3 regions of the Streptomyces sp. NPDC059002 genome follow, and region 3 is predicted to be linked to each of the others. Evidence: riboswitches for the same ligand, from Rfam matches in the RefSeq annotation. Region 3 holds a riboswitch; each other region holds the start of a gene.

Region 1 (5,005 bases), on a different contig from region 3:
AGATGTTGCCGACGGCCACCTCGACGGGGCTGCCGGTCGCCGCGCCCGCGAAGGAGGAGGTGACGTCGGCCTCCGCCGTGTAGTAGTGCGGGCCCTGGGTGGCGTCGGGGGAGCGGACGGCGTTCTCCACGTTCACCGTGGACTGGGCGCCGCCGCCGACCCGGATGACCGGGCGGGTGGTGAGCGGGTCGCCGGGGGCCGGGTCCACGGGCAGGTTGCCGTCGCGGTTGAGGTCGCAGATGGTGCGGACGGTCCTGCCGAAGCGGTGCGTGCCCGCGTTGCCGCCCCAGAACAGCCGCGCGTAGTCGACCTTCGCGCCGGGCGGGATGGTCACCTGGCCGGTGCTGGAGTCGAAGGTGCCGGTGAGCCCGGCGGTGTCGATGCGGTGCTCGATGAAGTTGTTGTTGTTCTTGGTGCCCTTGGCCTGCTGGGTCTCCTTGCAGGCCGCGGCCACGTCGGCCGGGCTCGTCGGGCAGTCGAGGACCGTGTTCCCGATGGTCTTGAAGTCGCCGTACAGCGATTCCTCGTAGCGCTTGGCGAAGGGCTCGATCACCTCCGCGGCGGCGGGCGTCGCGGTCGCGGTGAGCACCCCGGCCGCGAGGGTGGCGGCGGCGACCGTCAGCGCGCCCGCCCGCCGGATGGCTTTTCCTGCATGTCTGACCCACATAAATGGGCAATGTGGGCAAAACGCATGATCGTCGACGGTTACGCCACGCGACGATGCGCATACTCGGCGATATCGGTCATAGGCGGACGCTCCTCCGTGTCCACCGCATACGTCCGCGGCTCGAACCCGTGCTCGCCCCGCTCGAACTGCGTCAGCTCGGGACGTACGAGATGGCCGCGCGCGAGCCGCAGCTGCGCCGTCCGGTAGATCGCCGCCGCCATCCGCCCGAGCGCCTGCCCGTCCTGGTGCCGGTGCCTGCGCACCCCGACGTCCACCTGCGCGAGGGCGTCGAGGCCCACCGTGTGCAGCGCGTCGACGAGCAGACCGAGCTCCACGCCGTACCCGACGGGGAACGGCAGCTGTTCGAGGAGCGATCTGCGGGCCGCGTACTCGCCGCCCAACGGCTGCACGAAACCCGCGAGTTGGGGCCAGTGCATGTTCAGGAGCGGGCGCGCCATCAGCTCGGTCACCCGGCCGCCCTGACCCGCCGTCCTGCCGGAGGCGGGCGAATCGAACTCGGCGCCCAGCGGCCGGTCGTACATCGCCTTCACGAAGGCCACGTCCGGATCGGTGAGCAGCGGGCCCACGATCCCCGAGACGAAGTCCGCGGAGAACTCCTTCAGGTCCGCGTCGACGAACGCCACGATGTCGCCGTGCGTGACCAGGAGCGAACGCCACAGGACCTCGCCCTTGCCCGGCACCGCGGGGATGCGCGGCAGGATCTCGTCCCGGTGCACCACCCTGGCGCCCGCGTCCGCCGCGACCTCGGCCGTACGGTCCGCGGAACCGGAGTCGACCACCACCAGCTCGTCGACCAGCGGGACCCCCTCGATCAGCTCGCGGCGGATCTCGGCGACGATCGCGCCGACCGTCTCCTCCTCGTCGAGTGCGGGCAGCACGACGCTCACCGAGACGCCGGACGCACGCTTGGCGGCGACGAGCCGGTCCAGCGGGCGGTCGGCGACGGACCAGGAACGCCTGCTCAGCCAGTGCTCGACCTCTTCCAGCACGGTCAGGGTCCTCCCATATGTGATCCATCTCGCGGTTCGGACGACTATCTCAAGGGTCCGGGGCTTCGGTTACAGTCTTGAACAACGCCGGTGACCATCGCATGTCGGGGTCGCCGCCGCGTCGAGATCAACAACTGAAACCCACAATCGAATACCGCTCATCCAGAGGGGCAGAGGGATACGGCCCGTTGAAGCCCCGGCAACCCTCCCGCCGACCGCGAGGTCACGGTGGGGAAGGTGCCAATTCCGTCTCGCGGCGAGATGCGTCGCGAGGAAGATGAGGAGAAAGGGCCTCGCCTCCATGGCTGTGCAGACTGTCGCCGCCGAAAGCACCACCGCCCCCGTCGACCTCGGACCGGCCTCGGGCCTCTCCTGCCGCGAGTGCGGCACCAGGTTCCCGCTCGGACCGATCTTCGCCTGCGCCGAGTGTTTCGGCCCCCTCGAAGTCGCCTACGACCTGCCGCTCGGCGACCCGGAAGCGCTCCGCAAGCGCATCGAAGCGGGCCCCGCCAACATCTGGCGCTACGCCCCGCTGCTCCCCGTCCCCGCCGACGTCGCCGACAAGCCAAACCTCAACCCCGGCTGGACCAAGCTCGTCAAGGCCGACAACCTCGCCGCCGAACTCGGCGTCCAGCAGGGCAAGTTGTTCGTCAAGGACGACTCCGGCAACCCCACGCACTCCTTCAAGGACCGGGTCGTCGCGCAGGCACTCGAAGCGGCGCGCGCCTTCGGCTTCACCACGCTGTCCTGCTCCTCCACCGGCAACCTCGCCGGTGCCGTGGGCGCCGCGGCCGCCCGCGCCGGCTTCCGCTCCTGCGTGTTCATCCCGCACGACCTGGAGCAGGGCAAGGTCGTCATGGCCGCGGTCTACGGCGGTGAACTCGTCGGCATCGAGGGCAACTACGACGACGTGAACCGCTTCTGCTCCGAGCTCATCGGCGACCCGCTGGGCGAGGGCTGGGGCTTCGTCAACGTCAACCTGCGGCCCTACTACGGCGAGGGCTCCAAGACCCTCGCGTACGAGATCTGCGAGCAGCTCGGCTGGGTCCTGCCCGACCAGCTGGTCATCCCGATCGCCTCCGGATCCCAGCTCACGAAGATCGACAAGGGTCTCAAGGAGCTGATCGCGCTCGGTCTCGTCGAGGACAAGCCCTACAAGATCTTCGGCGCCCAGGCCGAGGGCTGCTCGCCGGTGTCCGCGGCGTTCAAGGCGGGGCACGACGTCGTACGGCCCCAGAAGCCGAACACCATCGCCAAGTCCCTTGCGATCGGCAACCCCGCGGATGGTCCTTACGTTCTCGACATCGCCCGGCGCACGGGTGGTGCGGTGGAGGACGTGAATGACGAGCAGGTCGTCGACGCGATCAAGCTTCTTGCCCGGACCGAGGGGATCTTCGCGGAGACCGCGGGCGGGGTGACGGTGGGTGTCACCAAGAAGCTGGTCGAGGCGGGGCTCATCGATCCGTCCCTGACCACGGTGGTCCTCAACACCGGGGACGGTCTGAAGACGCTCGACGCCGTCGCTGAGACGTCGCAGGCCACCGCCACCATCAAGCCCAGCCTGGATGCGTTCCGCGCCGCGGGTCTGGCCAGCTGACTTCCCCTGCGGGCCGGTCGTGGCTGGTCGCGCCCACGCGGCGGAGCCGCATATCGAAACAGCCCCGCGCCCCTGACGGGGCCTACCTTGAGGTGAATCCCATGAGCGTCAACGTCCGCATCCCCACCATTCTTCGCACCTACACCGACGGCAAGGCCGAGGTCGCCGCCGAGGGGGCCACCCTGGGTGAGGTCATCGCCGATCTGGAGCAGAAGCACACCGGTATCGCGGCCCGGGTCCTGGATGATCAGGGCAAGCTGCGTCGTTTCGTGAATGTGTACGTGAATGACGACGACGTCCGTTTTGAGCAGGGCCTCGAGACGGCCACTCCGGACGGTGCCGGGGTGTCGATCATTCCCGCGGTCGCCGGAGGCTGATCTTCCGCAAGGAAGTGCCCGCAGCGTTCAACCGAATTGCCCCCTCCGTGAGAGAAACGGAGGGGGCAATTCTGCATGGTTGAGCGCGGTACAGTTGGGAAGAGAGCTTCGCCGTTAGTGCCGAGCGCATATACGAAGTCGGCCCGGAGCCGACAAGAAGTAGCCAAAGTGTGCTGCCCATTTGGGCCCTTTGTGGCATATGTCGGGCCCGACTTGCCCTGTCTTCGGGCAGAATCTCCGCTTATTTCCGATCGCGCGTGCCCAGAATTCTCGTCCGATTGACCTGTTGCAGACGGCAGTTGGACAGATACATTCAGCCGCGGTCGACGCGTTCCGGCGCACACCCCCATCTCCAATGGGTGGTGGAGGTCTGACCCGGGTCCGCGAAGTGCGGTCCTGTGCAAGGGCCAGTAATAGGGGAGTTAGGCATGGCTCAGGGCACCGTCAAGTGGTTCAACGCGGAGAAGGGGTACGGCTTCATCGCGGTCGACGGTGGTGCGGATGTTTTCGTCCACTACAGCGCGATCCAGATGGACGGCTACCGCACCCTGGAAGAAGGTCAGCGAGTCGAGTTCGAGATCTCGCAGGGCCAGAAGGGTCCGCAGGCGGACATGGTCAAGCTCGCCGTCTAGCTCGGCGCGATCGGCCACCGACGCAAGCATCGCGAGGGGCCCGTATCCCGACAGGGGTACGGGCCCCTCGTGTGTGCGGGGGCGTCCGCGCGGGCAGCTCTGAGGCTGTCCGGGATCCGTAAGAGGCGCTTGCACTCGCAGGGGTCGAGTGCTAATCATTGGGCTTAGCACTCTACGAGTGAGAGTGACAGAACTTGGATCGGGCCGGTGAGGTCCGCAGACCGGGTGGGGCAAGGAACCACAAGGGCTGCAGGCCGTCCGTCGCGGGCACCAGTGCGGTCCGGATTTTCCACCCCTGTCCGGGAGGACCACTTCACATGGCCAAGATCATCGCGTTCGACGAGGAGGCACGGCGCGGCCTCGAGCGCGGCATGAACCAGCTCGCCGACGCCGTCAAGGTGACCCTGGGCCCCAAGGGTCGCAACGTCGTCCTCGAGAAGAAGTGGGGCGCCCCCACGATCACCAACGATGGTGTCTCCATCGCCAAGGAGATCGAACTCGAGGACCCGTACGAGAAGATCGGCGCCGAGCTGGTCAAGGAGGTCGCGAAGAAGACGGACGACGTCGCCGGTGACGGCACGACGACCGCGACCGTCCTGGCCCAGGCCCTGGTGCGCGAGGGTCTGCGCAACGTGGCCGCCGGTGCCAACCCGATGGCTCTGAAGCGCGGCATCGAGAAGGCCGTCGAGGCCGTCTCGGGCGCCCTGCTCGAGCAGGCGAAG
Region 2 (5,005 bases), on a different contig from region 3:
GCCGAGACCGATCTGATCCCGCTGGTGGACGGCGGCGAGGGCACGGCACGCGCGCTGGCCGCAGCGGACGGCGGCCGCCTCGTCGCACTGCCCGCCACCGGCCCCGTCGGCCAGCCGATCGGCACGCACTTCGCGCTGCTGCCCGACGGCACCGCGGTCGTCGAGATGGCGGCCGTTGCCGGACTCTCCCTGGTCCCCCGCGATCTGCGCGACCCCGGCGCCACCACCACGTACGGCGTCGGCGAGCTGATCCGCGCCGCCCTGGACGCGGGCGCGCGGCGCATCCTGGTCGGCTGCGGCGACTCGGGCACGTCGGACGGCGGCGCGGGCGCGCTGCAGGCCCTCGGCGCCCGCCTCCTCGACGTGGACGGCTGGGAACTCCCGCGCGGCGGCCGGGAGTTGATCCGCCTGAACCGCATCGACACCAGCGGCATCGACCCGCGCGTCGCGGCCACCGAGATCCAGGTGGCCTGCAACCCCTTCAACGTCCTGTGCGGCGAGCGCGGCGTGGCCCGCGTCTTCGGCCCGCAGAAGGGCGCCACCCCCAGCCAGGTCGAGGAGCTGGCGGCCGCCCTCGAACACTGGGCGTCCCTCCTGACCCGCGACCTGCGCGTCACGTCCGACCTCTGCCTCGGCCCCGGCACGGGCGCCTCCGGCGGGCTCGGCGCGGGACTCGCCGCCCTCGGCGCCGCGCTGCTCCCCCGCTTCGACGTACTGCTCGGCCAGCTGGACCTGGACGCACGCCTGGCCCGCGCCGACCTGGTCGTGACCGCCGAGGGCGCCCTCGACCACCAGACCCCGCGCGGCAAGATCCCCGCCGAAGTGGCCCGCCGCGCCAAGCTGTTCGACCGCCCGGTACTCGTCCTCGCGGGCACCATCGGCCAGGGCGCCCACCATGTGCGGGCCGCCGGTGTCGACGCGTACAGCGCGATCCTGCCCGCCCCCGTCTCCCTGACCGAGGCGCTCGGCCGGGGCGGCGAGTTCCTCACCGACGCGACCGAGCGGGCCCTGCGGATGATCCAGCTCGGTGCACGGCTGCCCGGTCAGGCGGCGACGCTCGTGTCCGGCACGCAACGCCCGTCCTCGGTGCGGTAGTTCCAGCGCGCACCGTCCGCCACCAGTTCCTTGACGGCCCGCACGAAGCGGTCGACGTGCTCGTCGGGGGTGCCCGCACCGAAGCTCACGCGGATCGCGTTCAGCGACTTCTCGCCGGGCGCGGCCTCGGGGGCACCGCACTCGCCGGGCTCGTCGGGCTCGCTGCCGAGCAGGGTGCGCACCAGCGGGTGGGCGCAGAACAGACCGTCCCGTACGCCGATGCCGTACTCGGCGGAGAGCGCGGCGGCGAAGTGCGAGCTGTTCCAGCCGTCCACGACGAAGGAGATGACGCCCACGCGCGGCGCGTCGTCGCCGAAGAGGGAGAGGACCCGCACCTGCGGCACCTCGGCGAGACCCTCGCGGACCTTGGCGATCAGGTGCCGCTCCCGCGCCACGAGTTCGTCGAAGCCCGCCTCGGTGAGCGCCTTGCAGGCGGCCGCGATGGAGTAGACGCCGATGACGTTCGGCGAACCGGCCTCGTGCCGCGCCGCGGTGTCGTGCCACTCGACGTCCACGCCGCCGCCTGCTTCCTTGGGGCGTCGCGCCACCTTCCGCGAGGCGCCGCCGCCCGCGAGGTACGGCTCGGCGGCGCGCAGCCAGTCGGAGCGTCCCGCGAGCACGCCGGAGCCGAACGGCGCGTACAGCTTGTGCCCGGAGAAGGCGACCCAGTCCACGTCCAACTCGTCGATGGAGACGGGGTGATGGGGCGCGAGCTGCGCGGCGTCGAGCACGATGCGGGCACCGTGCGCGTGAGCGGCCGCCGCGAGCTCACGCACCGGCCACAGCTCGCCGGTGACGTTGGAGGCGCCGGTGACACAGACCAGGGCGGGCCCGTAGGGGTCGCGGTCGGCCAGCGCCCGCTCCAGCGTCTGCACGGCCTCGTCGGGCGTGCGCGGCGCGTTCAGGTAGGTCACCCGGGCGTCGCGCCAGGGCAGCAGCGAGGCGTGGTGCTCGGTCTCGAAGACGAAGACCTGGCAGTCGGCGGGCAGCACGGCCGCGAGCAGGTTCAGCGAGTCGGTGGTCGACCGCGTGAAGATCACCTGGTCGCCCTCCCGGCACCCGAGGAACTCGGCGACGGTCGTACGGGAGTTCTCGAAGAGGTCGGTGGAGAGCTGCGAGAGGTACCCGGCCCCGCGGTGCACGCTGCCGTAGTACGGGGCGTAGGCCGCCACGTCGTCCCACACCCGCTGCAGGGCCGGGGCGCTCGCCGCGTAGTCGAGCGCCGCGTACGTCACCTCGCCACCGGTGACCAGCGGCACGGTGACGTCCCGGCCGAGCACCGGCAGCGGCGCGGCACAGCAGGGGTCGGCGGACTCGGTGGCGGAGGTGACCTGGGCGGCGGCGGGGCGTGCGGACATGACGAATTCTCCCTGCGGGCATGAAGGAACAGCTGCGTAAGATCCCGCGCGGCAGCACAACTGCTGCTCGGCATACGGGTGTTGCCTCGACGCGCGGCGCTCTGGGCCGGGCGGAGGGGTACGACAAAAGGGGCCGAAGGCCCTATCGCATTCGCTTGCTCACGAGACTGCTCCCTTGAGGACCAGGACCCCAGGGTTGCGAGGGGTCCGCGCTTGCCATACGCCTTGCTGCGTACGACCTGGTCTTCACCCGGGGCACCCCGCCACGGACGGAGGGTTGCCGGACAGCGGGCCGGGGCCGTAGTCGCTGTCACTCATGACCTGTGCAGCATCCTGCCACACGATCTTCGCCGCGCAAGGCGCAGTCCAGGATCCGGACTGCGCCGTGCGTCACACTCGGGCGGGCGTCAGCGGTTGCTGGCCGCCACCCATCGCTCGAGGGCCTTCTTGGCCGACCCGGAGTCGATCGACTCCGCGGCCCGCGCCATGCCGGCCCGGATCTGCGCCGCGAACGGCTCGTCGGTCGGCTTCAGGGCCACCAGCGCCGCGGCCGCGTTCAGCAGCACCGCGTCCCGCACGGGCCCGGTCTCCCCGTCGAGGAGCCGCAGCGCGACCTCCGCGTTGTACGAGGCGTCCGCGCCGCGCAGCGCGGAGATCGGCACCAGGTCGATGCCCACGTCCCGCGGGTCGAAGGACTCCTCCCGTACGACGCCGTCGCGCACCACCCAGACGTGCGAGGTGCCCGTCGTCGTCAGCTCGTCGAGCCCGTCGTCGCCGCGGAAGACGAGGGAGGAGTTCCCGCGCTCGGCGAAGACGCCCGCCACGATGGGCGCCATCCGCGCGTCGGCGACCCCGACGGCCTGGGCCCGCACCTTGGCCGGATTGGTCAGCGGACCGAGCAGGTTGAAGACGGTCCTGATGCCCAACTGACCGCGCGCCGCGCCCGCGTGGCGCAGCGCCGGGTGGAACTTCACCGCGAAGCAGAAGGTGATCCCCGCCTCCTCCGCGACCTCGACGACCCGGTGCAGCGGCAGCTCCAGGTTGACCCCGAGCTTCTCCAGTACGTCGGAGGAGCCCGACGCGCTGGAGGCGGCGCGGTTGCCGTGCTTGACGACCTTCGCACCTGCGCCCGCGACGACGATCGCGGACATGGTCGAGATGTTGACGGTCTTGGCGCCGTCGCCGCCGGTGCCGACGATGTCGACGGTCTCCCCCGGCACCTCGATCACATTGGCGTGCTCGTACATCGTCCGTACCAGACCGGAGATCTCCTCGACGGTCTCGCCCTTGGCCCGCAGCGCCACCACGAACCCCGCGATCTGCGCGTCGGTGGCCTCGCCGCGCATGATGCGGTCCATCGCCCAGGCGGTGTCGTCGGCGCTCTGGTCACGGCCGTCGAGCAGGCCGTTCAGCACGTCGGGCCAGGAACGGCCCGCCGCGGTAGTGCCTCCTGCGGGGGTCACAGCGCTCATAGCCGCTCCTGGGTTTCTAGACAGGGAAAGAATGCACCCCGCGTACGGGGGTGGGACCACCCTATCCAGCCCCGGGGACGGCAAAGAGCCCCGTCCAGGCACTGGACGGGGCTCTTGCCGTGGCGACCTTGTGGTCAGAGCTTCAGGAGCTCCGGTCGATCAGTGGTGGCCGTGGCCGCTCGTGATCTCCTTGTACTCCTCGACGGTGGGCTTGGGGATCTGGTTGTCCTCCCCGTAGTAGCCCTTGGAGAGCTTGGCCCGAAGCTTCTCGGAACCGGACACCTTGCGCTCGACACCGTTCTCGTCGACCGTCGGGCCGATCTCGACCGGCTTGTACTGCTCGTGCGCGGTGAGCGTGTGCAGCTGCTCCTGGTTGAGCGGCTCGTGGACCTCGATGAACTCACCGTGCGGCAGGCGCTTGATGATGCCGGACTCGCGCCCGTGCAGCACCTTGTCCTTGTCGCGCCGCTGCAGACCCATGCAGATCCGCTTGGTCACGATGAAGGCGATGACCGGTCCGGCGAAGAAGAAGATCCGGACGAACCAGGTGATGGCGTTCAGCGACAGGTGGAAGTGCGTGGCCCACAGGTCGTTGCCACCACCGACCAGCATGATGAAGTACGCCGTGATCCAGGCGACACCGAAGGCCGTACGGGTCGGGGCGTTGCGCGGGCGGTCCAGGATGTGGTGCTCGCGCTTGTCCCCGGTGACCCAGGACTCGATGAACGGGTAGACCGCGATGGCCACCAGGACGATCGGGAAGATCGCCAGCGGGATCATCACGCCCAGGACGAGCGTGTGGCCCCAGGCGTTGATCTCCCAGCCCGGCATCACACGGATCAGACCCTCGGCGAAGCCCATGTACCAGTCGGGCTGGGCGCCGGTGGACACCTGGTCGGGACGGTACGGGCCGAGGGCCCAGATCGGGTTGATCGAGGCGATCGCCGCGATGGCCGCGATGACACCGAAGACCAGGAAGAAGAAGCCTCCGGCCTTGGCCATGTAGACCGGGAGCAGCGGCATGCCGACGACGTTCTTGTTGGTCTTGCCGGGGCCCGCGAACTGCGTGTGCTTGTGGTA
Region 3 (5,005 bases):
AAGGTTCCGGTCGCCGAGCTGAACGGCACGATCGACGCGATGCTGCTCACCCCGTCCTGGCCGGCCGTCGCCGAGTACCTGGACGCCCTGGACACCGGGAAGCCGTGGGAGACGGACGAGGCACCGCCCGGCGAGAAGCTGCTGCCCGGCGCCGACCTGTCCGTCTGCGCCGACCTGAACCTGCGCGCGCCCGACGCCGCCGCGCACGTCGCCGACCAGCGGGCCGCCCGCGAGGCCGCGCCCCGCTTCGGCTACTCCCCGAACACCGTCTCGTACGCGAACCTCTGCCAGGGCCTGCCCGCCCCGGCCGCCGCGGCACCGGAGCCGATCCGCACCAAGACCCCGCTGCTCCTGATCGGCGCCCGCCACGACAACGCGACCCCGCTCGACTGGGCGCGCTCGGCCAAGGCGCGCATCGGGGACCGGGCGGCACTCGTCGAGGTGAAGGGCTGGGGCCACGCCGTGAAGATCTTCAACGGCGGCGCCGAGCGGGACACGGTCCTGCGCTACCTCACGGACCTGGACGTACCGAAGTCCGGCACCGTCATCGAGGGAGGCATGCCACCTGGAGCCTAGGGCCTGTCCGGCGGATCATGCCGCGGGTCGCGGGGTCTGGCACGCACATCTGCCGCGTTGTCGTCAGTTGCCAACTTCCCCAAGCTCTCGGCTCCGCTCGAGCAGGGGAGACCCCACTGCGTTGCCGCCCTCCTCCGCCTTGCAGCTGCACGCACCAGACCCCGCTCACCAGCACCGAAAGGTGGCCGCCACCCGCACGCGGCCTGATCCGCCGGATAGACCCTAGCCCCGAGGCGTACGCGGTCTGCGACCGGAGTCGGATCCGGGGCGGATCGGGCGGGTATTAGCGTGGACGGGACAGAACGACGACAAGGATCCGAGGTGCCCGGCCCATGCCAAGCCGCAGCGAGAGCCGTACCCAGCTCATCGAGTCACTCATGGAGCGGTTCCCGAACGTGCCGCGGGAAGCCGTGATCAAGGAGGACCTGCTGCGCGGCGGCATGGCCTTCGACGAGTCGGCGCTCAGCGACAACGAAGGCGGCGAGGTCAAGCCGAAGTCGTACTTCATCTTCTCCTTCGACCACGGCACCCTGCCCGAGCTGGGCGCCGCCGCCCTGCGCCGCCCGCCCGAGGAGATCGTCCTCACCGGCGGCCCCTACGAGCTGCGCCGCACCGTCGTCTCGGTCCGCGTGAACCCGAACTCGCCCTACCGGGTCGCGGCCGACGACGACGGCGTGCTCGGCCTCTACCTGGACGGCGTGCGGATCTCCGACGTCGGCCTGCCGCCGATGCCGGACTACTACCGGCACACGCTGGAGAACGGCAAGTCCGTGATGGAGGTGGCGCCCACCATCCAGTGGGGCTACCTCATCTATCTGACGGTCTTCCGGGTCTGCCAGTACTTCGGCGCGAAGGAGGAGTGCCAGTACTGCGACATCAACCACAACTGGCGCCAGCACAAGGCGGCCGGACGCCCGTACACCGGTGTGAAGCCCGTCGACGAGGTCCTTGAGGCGCTCGCCATCATCGACAAGTACGACACCAACAAGTCCTCCACCGCGTACACGCTGACCGGCGGCGCCGTCACCTCGAAGGTCGGCGGCAAGGACGAGGCCGACTTCTACGGGCAGTACGCCAAGGCCATCGAGGAGCGCTTCCCCGGCCGCTGGATCGGCAAGGTCGTCGCGCAGGCCCTGCCCAAGGAGGACGTGCAGCGCTTCCACGACTACGGCGTGCGGATCTACCACCCCAACTACGAGGTGTGGGACCCGTATCTCTTCGAGCGGTACTGCCCCGGCAAGGAGCGCTACGTCGGCCGCGACGAGTGGCACCGCCGCATCCTGGACTCCGCCGAGGTCTTCGGGCCGCGCAATGTGATCCCCAACTTCGTGGCGGGCGTGGAGATGGCGGAGCCGTTCGGCTTCAAGACGGTCGGTGAGGCCATCGACTCCACCGTCGAGGGCCTGGAGTACTTCATGTCGCGCGGCATCACGCCCCGCTTCACCACCTGGTGCCCGGAGCCCACGACCCCGCTGGGCAAGGCGAATCCGCAGGGCGCCCCGCTGGAGTACCACGTGCGGCTCCTTGAGGCCTACCGCGCGACGATGGAGTCCAACGGCCTTTCCTCGCCGCCCGGTTACGGCCCCGCGGGACCCGGCAACGCCGTCTTCTCGGTCAGCTCCTTCATGGACAGCCTGCCCGCGGAAGCGGCCGCCCCGGAGGACGCCGTTACTCCGGCGACGCCCCAGTAGGGACGTGTTACGGTCGGGGCGGGTCACGAGTTCCAGCGTCAAGCCCCGGCTCGCTGGACGGCACCCCGCTCCGTCGCGGGTGCCCCGGGTGACGACCCGCCCCGCGCGACGTGCGCGGGGAACGGCGGATCACCGGGGTCGGCGACACCGGGGTCCACGACTCCGGAGGCGCTCCATGACGCACCCGCACCAGACCTGCGCATCGCACGGCACCTGCGACACCTACACGCCGGGCCACCAGGTCCACTGGATCCAGGCCCGCAACAGCGCGGCACACCCCGGCACCCTCGTCGACGTGCTCCTCTCCTCGCACGACGTGAGCGACGACGGCCTGATCACCCTCCATGTGCTCGGCCCGACCCGGGGCGTGCCCGCCGCCCTGTGGACGCACGACCCGGAGCGGCTGCGCGGCCTGCTGCGGGCGCACCGGGGTCTCGCCCAGTGGCAGCCCCGCTGGAACCTGCTGCGGCTGCGCCGCGACATCGTCGGCAGCACGCTGGTCTGCGTGGCCCCGCACGCCCCGCGCGGCTGACGAAGATCACTGCTCCGTAGGATGACGCCGTGCCGGACGAGGGCGATCCCCGCGTCCGGGCGGCGCGACAGTCAGCCACCCAGAGCCGGAGGTCTCCCGTGCAACACCACCCCGTCACCGTCGTCACCGGCGGCAGCCGCGGTATCGGCGCGGCTGTCGGCGCCCGCCTCGCCCAGGAAGGGCACGACGTCGTCATCGGTTACCGCTCGGACGACGCGGCCGCCGAGAAGGCCGCCGAAGCCGTCCGCGCCGCGGGCCGCCGCTGCGTCACCGTGCGGGTCGACACCGCCGACGAGGCGGACGTCGACCGCCTCTTCGACACCGCGGCCGCCGAACTCGGCCCGGTCACCGGCCTGGTCAACAACGCCGGGGTGAGCGGGCCCGTCGGCCCCCTCGCCGACGCCGACGCCGAGGGCATGCGCCGCGCGCTCGAGGTGAACGTACTCGGATATCTGCTCTGCGCCCGGCGCGCGGTGCGGGACCTGAAGGCGAACGGCGGCGGCGCGATCGTGAACATCTCGTCCGCGGCCGCGACGCTCGGCTCCCCGGGTGAGTACGTGCACTACGCGGCCGCCAAGGGGGCCGTCGACACGATGACCGTCGGCCTGTCCAAGGAGGTCGCGGGGGACGGCATCCGCGTCAACGCCGTTGCCCCCGGCGTCATCTGGACCGAGTTCCACGCGGACCCGGAGCGGCCGGCGAAGCTCGCCGACGGCATCCCCATGGGGCGCTCGGGCCACCCGGAGGAGATCGCCGCCGCCGTCTCCTGGCTGCTCTCCGACGACGCCTCGTACGCGACGGGCACGATCCTGCGGGTCGCGGGCGGCCGCTGATACCGGTGACGGGGGCCTCGTACGCTGGGCGCATGATCAGTGGAGAGGTCCCCCTCGGAGCAGACGTCCTCATGCGCCCCGTCACGCTCGACGACGCAGCGGCGCTGGCCCGCGCCCACCGGCGCAACCGCGCCCACCTGGAGCCCTGGGACCCGGAACGGCCCGCGGCCTTCTACACCGTGCAGGGCCAGACCGACCGGATCCGGGGGCAGTTGGAGGAGGCCGGCGCGGGCCGGTCCGCGCACTGGGTGCTGGTCGACGGCGGCGAGGTCGTCGGGCACACCGCCCTGTCGAACATCGTGCTCGGCCCGGTCCGCTGCGCGAACCTCGGCTACTGGATCGATGCGGAGTACCTGGGCCGCGGCCTCGCGTCCGGCGCGGCGGCGGCCGCCTGCGAGGCCGCCGACCGCCAACTCGGCCTGCACCGCGTCGAGGCGGGCACGCTGCTGCACAACGTCGCGTCGCAGCGCGTGCTCACCAAGTGCGGCTTCAAGGAGTACGGTCTCGCGCCGGGCTTCCTGTACATCAACGGCGCCTGGCGCGACCACCGTCTCTTCCAGCGGATCCTCAACGACCGCCCGGCGTAAGGCAGTTGGCGAGGGAGAGTCAGACGATCCCCTCGGCGACCTCGGCCTGCTCGCGGTCCGAGCCGTACGCCTGCGGGGTGCTGTACGAGCGGCGCGCCACGAACCACCACACGGTGGCGAGGAGCAGCACCACGGCCAGCGCGATCGACGCGTAGTTCATCGTGCTGACGGTCACCGGCGAGACCTGCGGCAGACAGAACAGGACCGTCACGAACGCCACCCAGAGCACCGCGATCCAGCCGATCGGCCTGCTCCAGCGGCCCAGGTTCCAGGGCCCCGGCTTGAAGCGGTCGCCCGCGCGCAGCCGCAGGAAGATCGGGATGGCGTAGGCGGGCGTGATGCCGATGACGTTGATGGCGGTCACGGCCGTGTACGCGGTCGTCGAGTACAGGGAAGGCAGCGCGATCGCCGCGGCCAGGCCCACCGAGAGCCAGACCGCGGGCACCGGGACCTGGGTGCGGGAGCTGACCTTGCGCCACAGCGCGGAGCCGGGCAGCGCGTTGTCGCGGGAGAACGCGAAGACCATGCGGCTGGCCGCCGCCGTCTCGGCGTTGCCGCAGAACAGCTGCGCCACGATCACGACGAGCAGCAGCGCCGTCGCCCCGGACTCGCCGAGGGCGTCGATCATGATCTGGGCGGGCGGCACACCGGTGTCGGTGCCCTGCGTGCCCGCGTAGTCCTGGATGGCGAACGTCAGCCCGGCGAGCAGCACGAAACCGGCGATCCACGAGGCCCAGATGGCGCGCACGATGCCGCGCGCGGCGGACACCGAGGCGTTGGAGGTCT

The links. Region 3 has a riboswitch for S-adenosylmethionine ahead of ACFWZ2_RS19915 (hypothetical protein). Riboswitches for the same ligand answer to the same signal wherever they lie in the genome.
Region 1: another riboswitch for S-adenosylmethionine. It lies ahead of thrC (threonine synthase); the one in region 3 lies ahead of ACFWZ2_RS19915 (hypothetical protein).
Region 2: another riboswitch for S-adenosylmethionine. It lies ahead of ACFWZ2_RS32480 (aminotransferase class V-fold PLP-dependent enzyme); the one in region 3 lies ahead of ACFWZ2_RS19915 (hypothetical protein).

The regions. Positions count from the first base shown of each region.
Region 1 covers NZ_JBHYJI010000017.1:1,473-6,477, forward strand. Annotated here, with positions in the region: gene ACFWZ2_RS17530 (hypothetical protein) at 1-667, opposite strand, end outside; gene ACFWZ2_RS17535 (glucosyl-3-phosphoglycerate synthase) at 706-1,677, opposite strand; SAM riboswitch class I at 1,833-1,961, shown strand; gene thrC (threonine synthase) at 1,979-3,274, shown strand; gene ACFWZ2_RS17545 (ubiquitin-like small modifier protein 1) at 3,376-3,651, shown strand; gene ACFWZ2_RS17550 (cold-shock protein) at 4,080-4,283, shown strand; gene groL (chaperonin GroEL) at 4,601-5,005, shown strand, end outside.
Region 2 covers NZ_JBHYJI010000049.1:13,237-18,241, reverse strand. Annotated here, with positions in the region: gene ACFWZ2_RS32485 (glycerate kinase) at 1-1,095, shown strand, start outside; gene ACFWZ2_RS32480 (aminotransferase class V-fold PLP-dependent enzyme) at 1,044-2,453, opposite strand; SAM riboswitch class IV at 2,658-2,775, opposite strand; gene trpD (anthranilate phosphoribosyltransferase) at 2,861-3,925, opposite strand; gene ACFWZ2_RS32470 (cytochrome bc complex cytochrome b subunit) at 4,085-5,005, opposite strand, start outside.
Region 3 covers NZ_JBHYJI010000020.1:52,712-57,716, forward strand. Annotated here, with positions in the region: gene ACFWZ2_RS19905 (alpha/beta fold hydrolase) at 1-576, shown strand, start outside; gene ACFWZ2_RS19910 (radical SAM protein) at 909-2,267, shown strand; SAM riboswitch class IV at 2,289-2,398, shown strand; gene ACFWZ2_RS19915 (hypothetical protein) at 2,443-2,799, shown strand; gene ACFWZ2_RS19920 (SDR family NAD(P)-dependent oxidoreductase) at 2,898-3,632, shown strand; gene ACFWZ2_RS19925 (GNAT family N-acetyltransferase) at 3,665-4,219, shown strand; gene ACFWZ2_RS19930 (amino acid permease) at 4,239-5,005, opposite strand, start outside.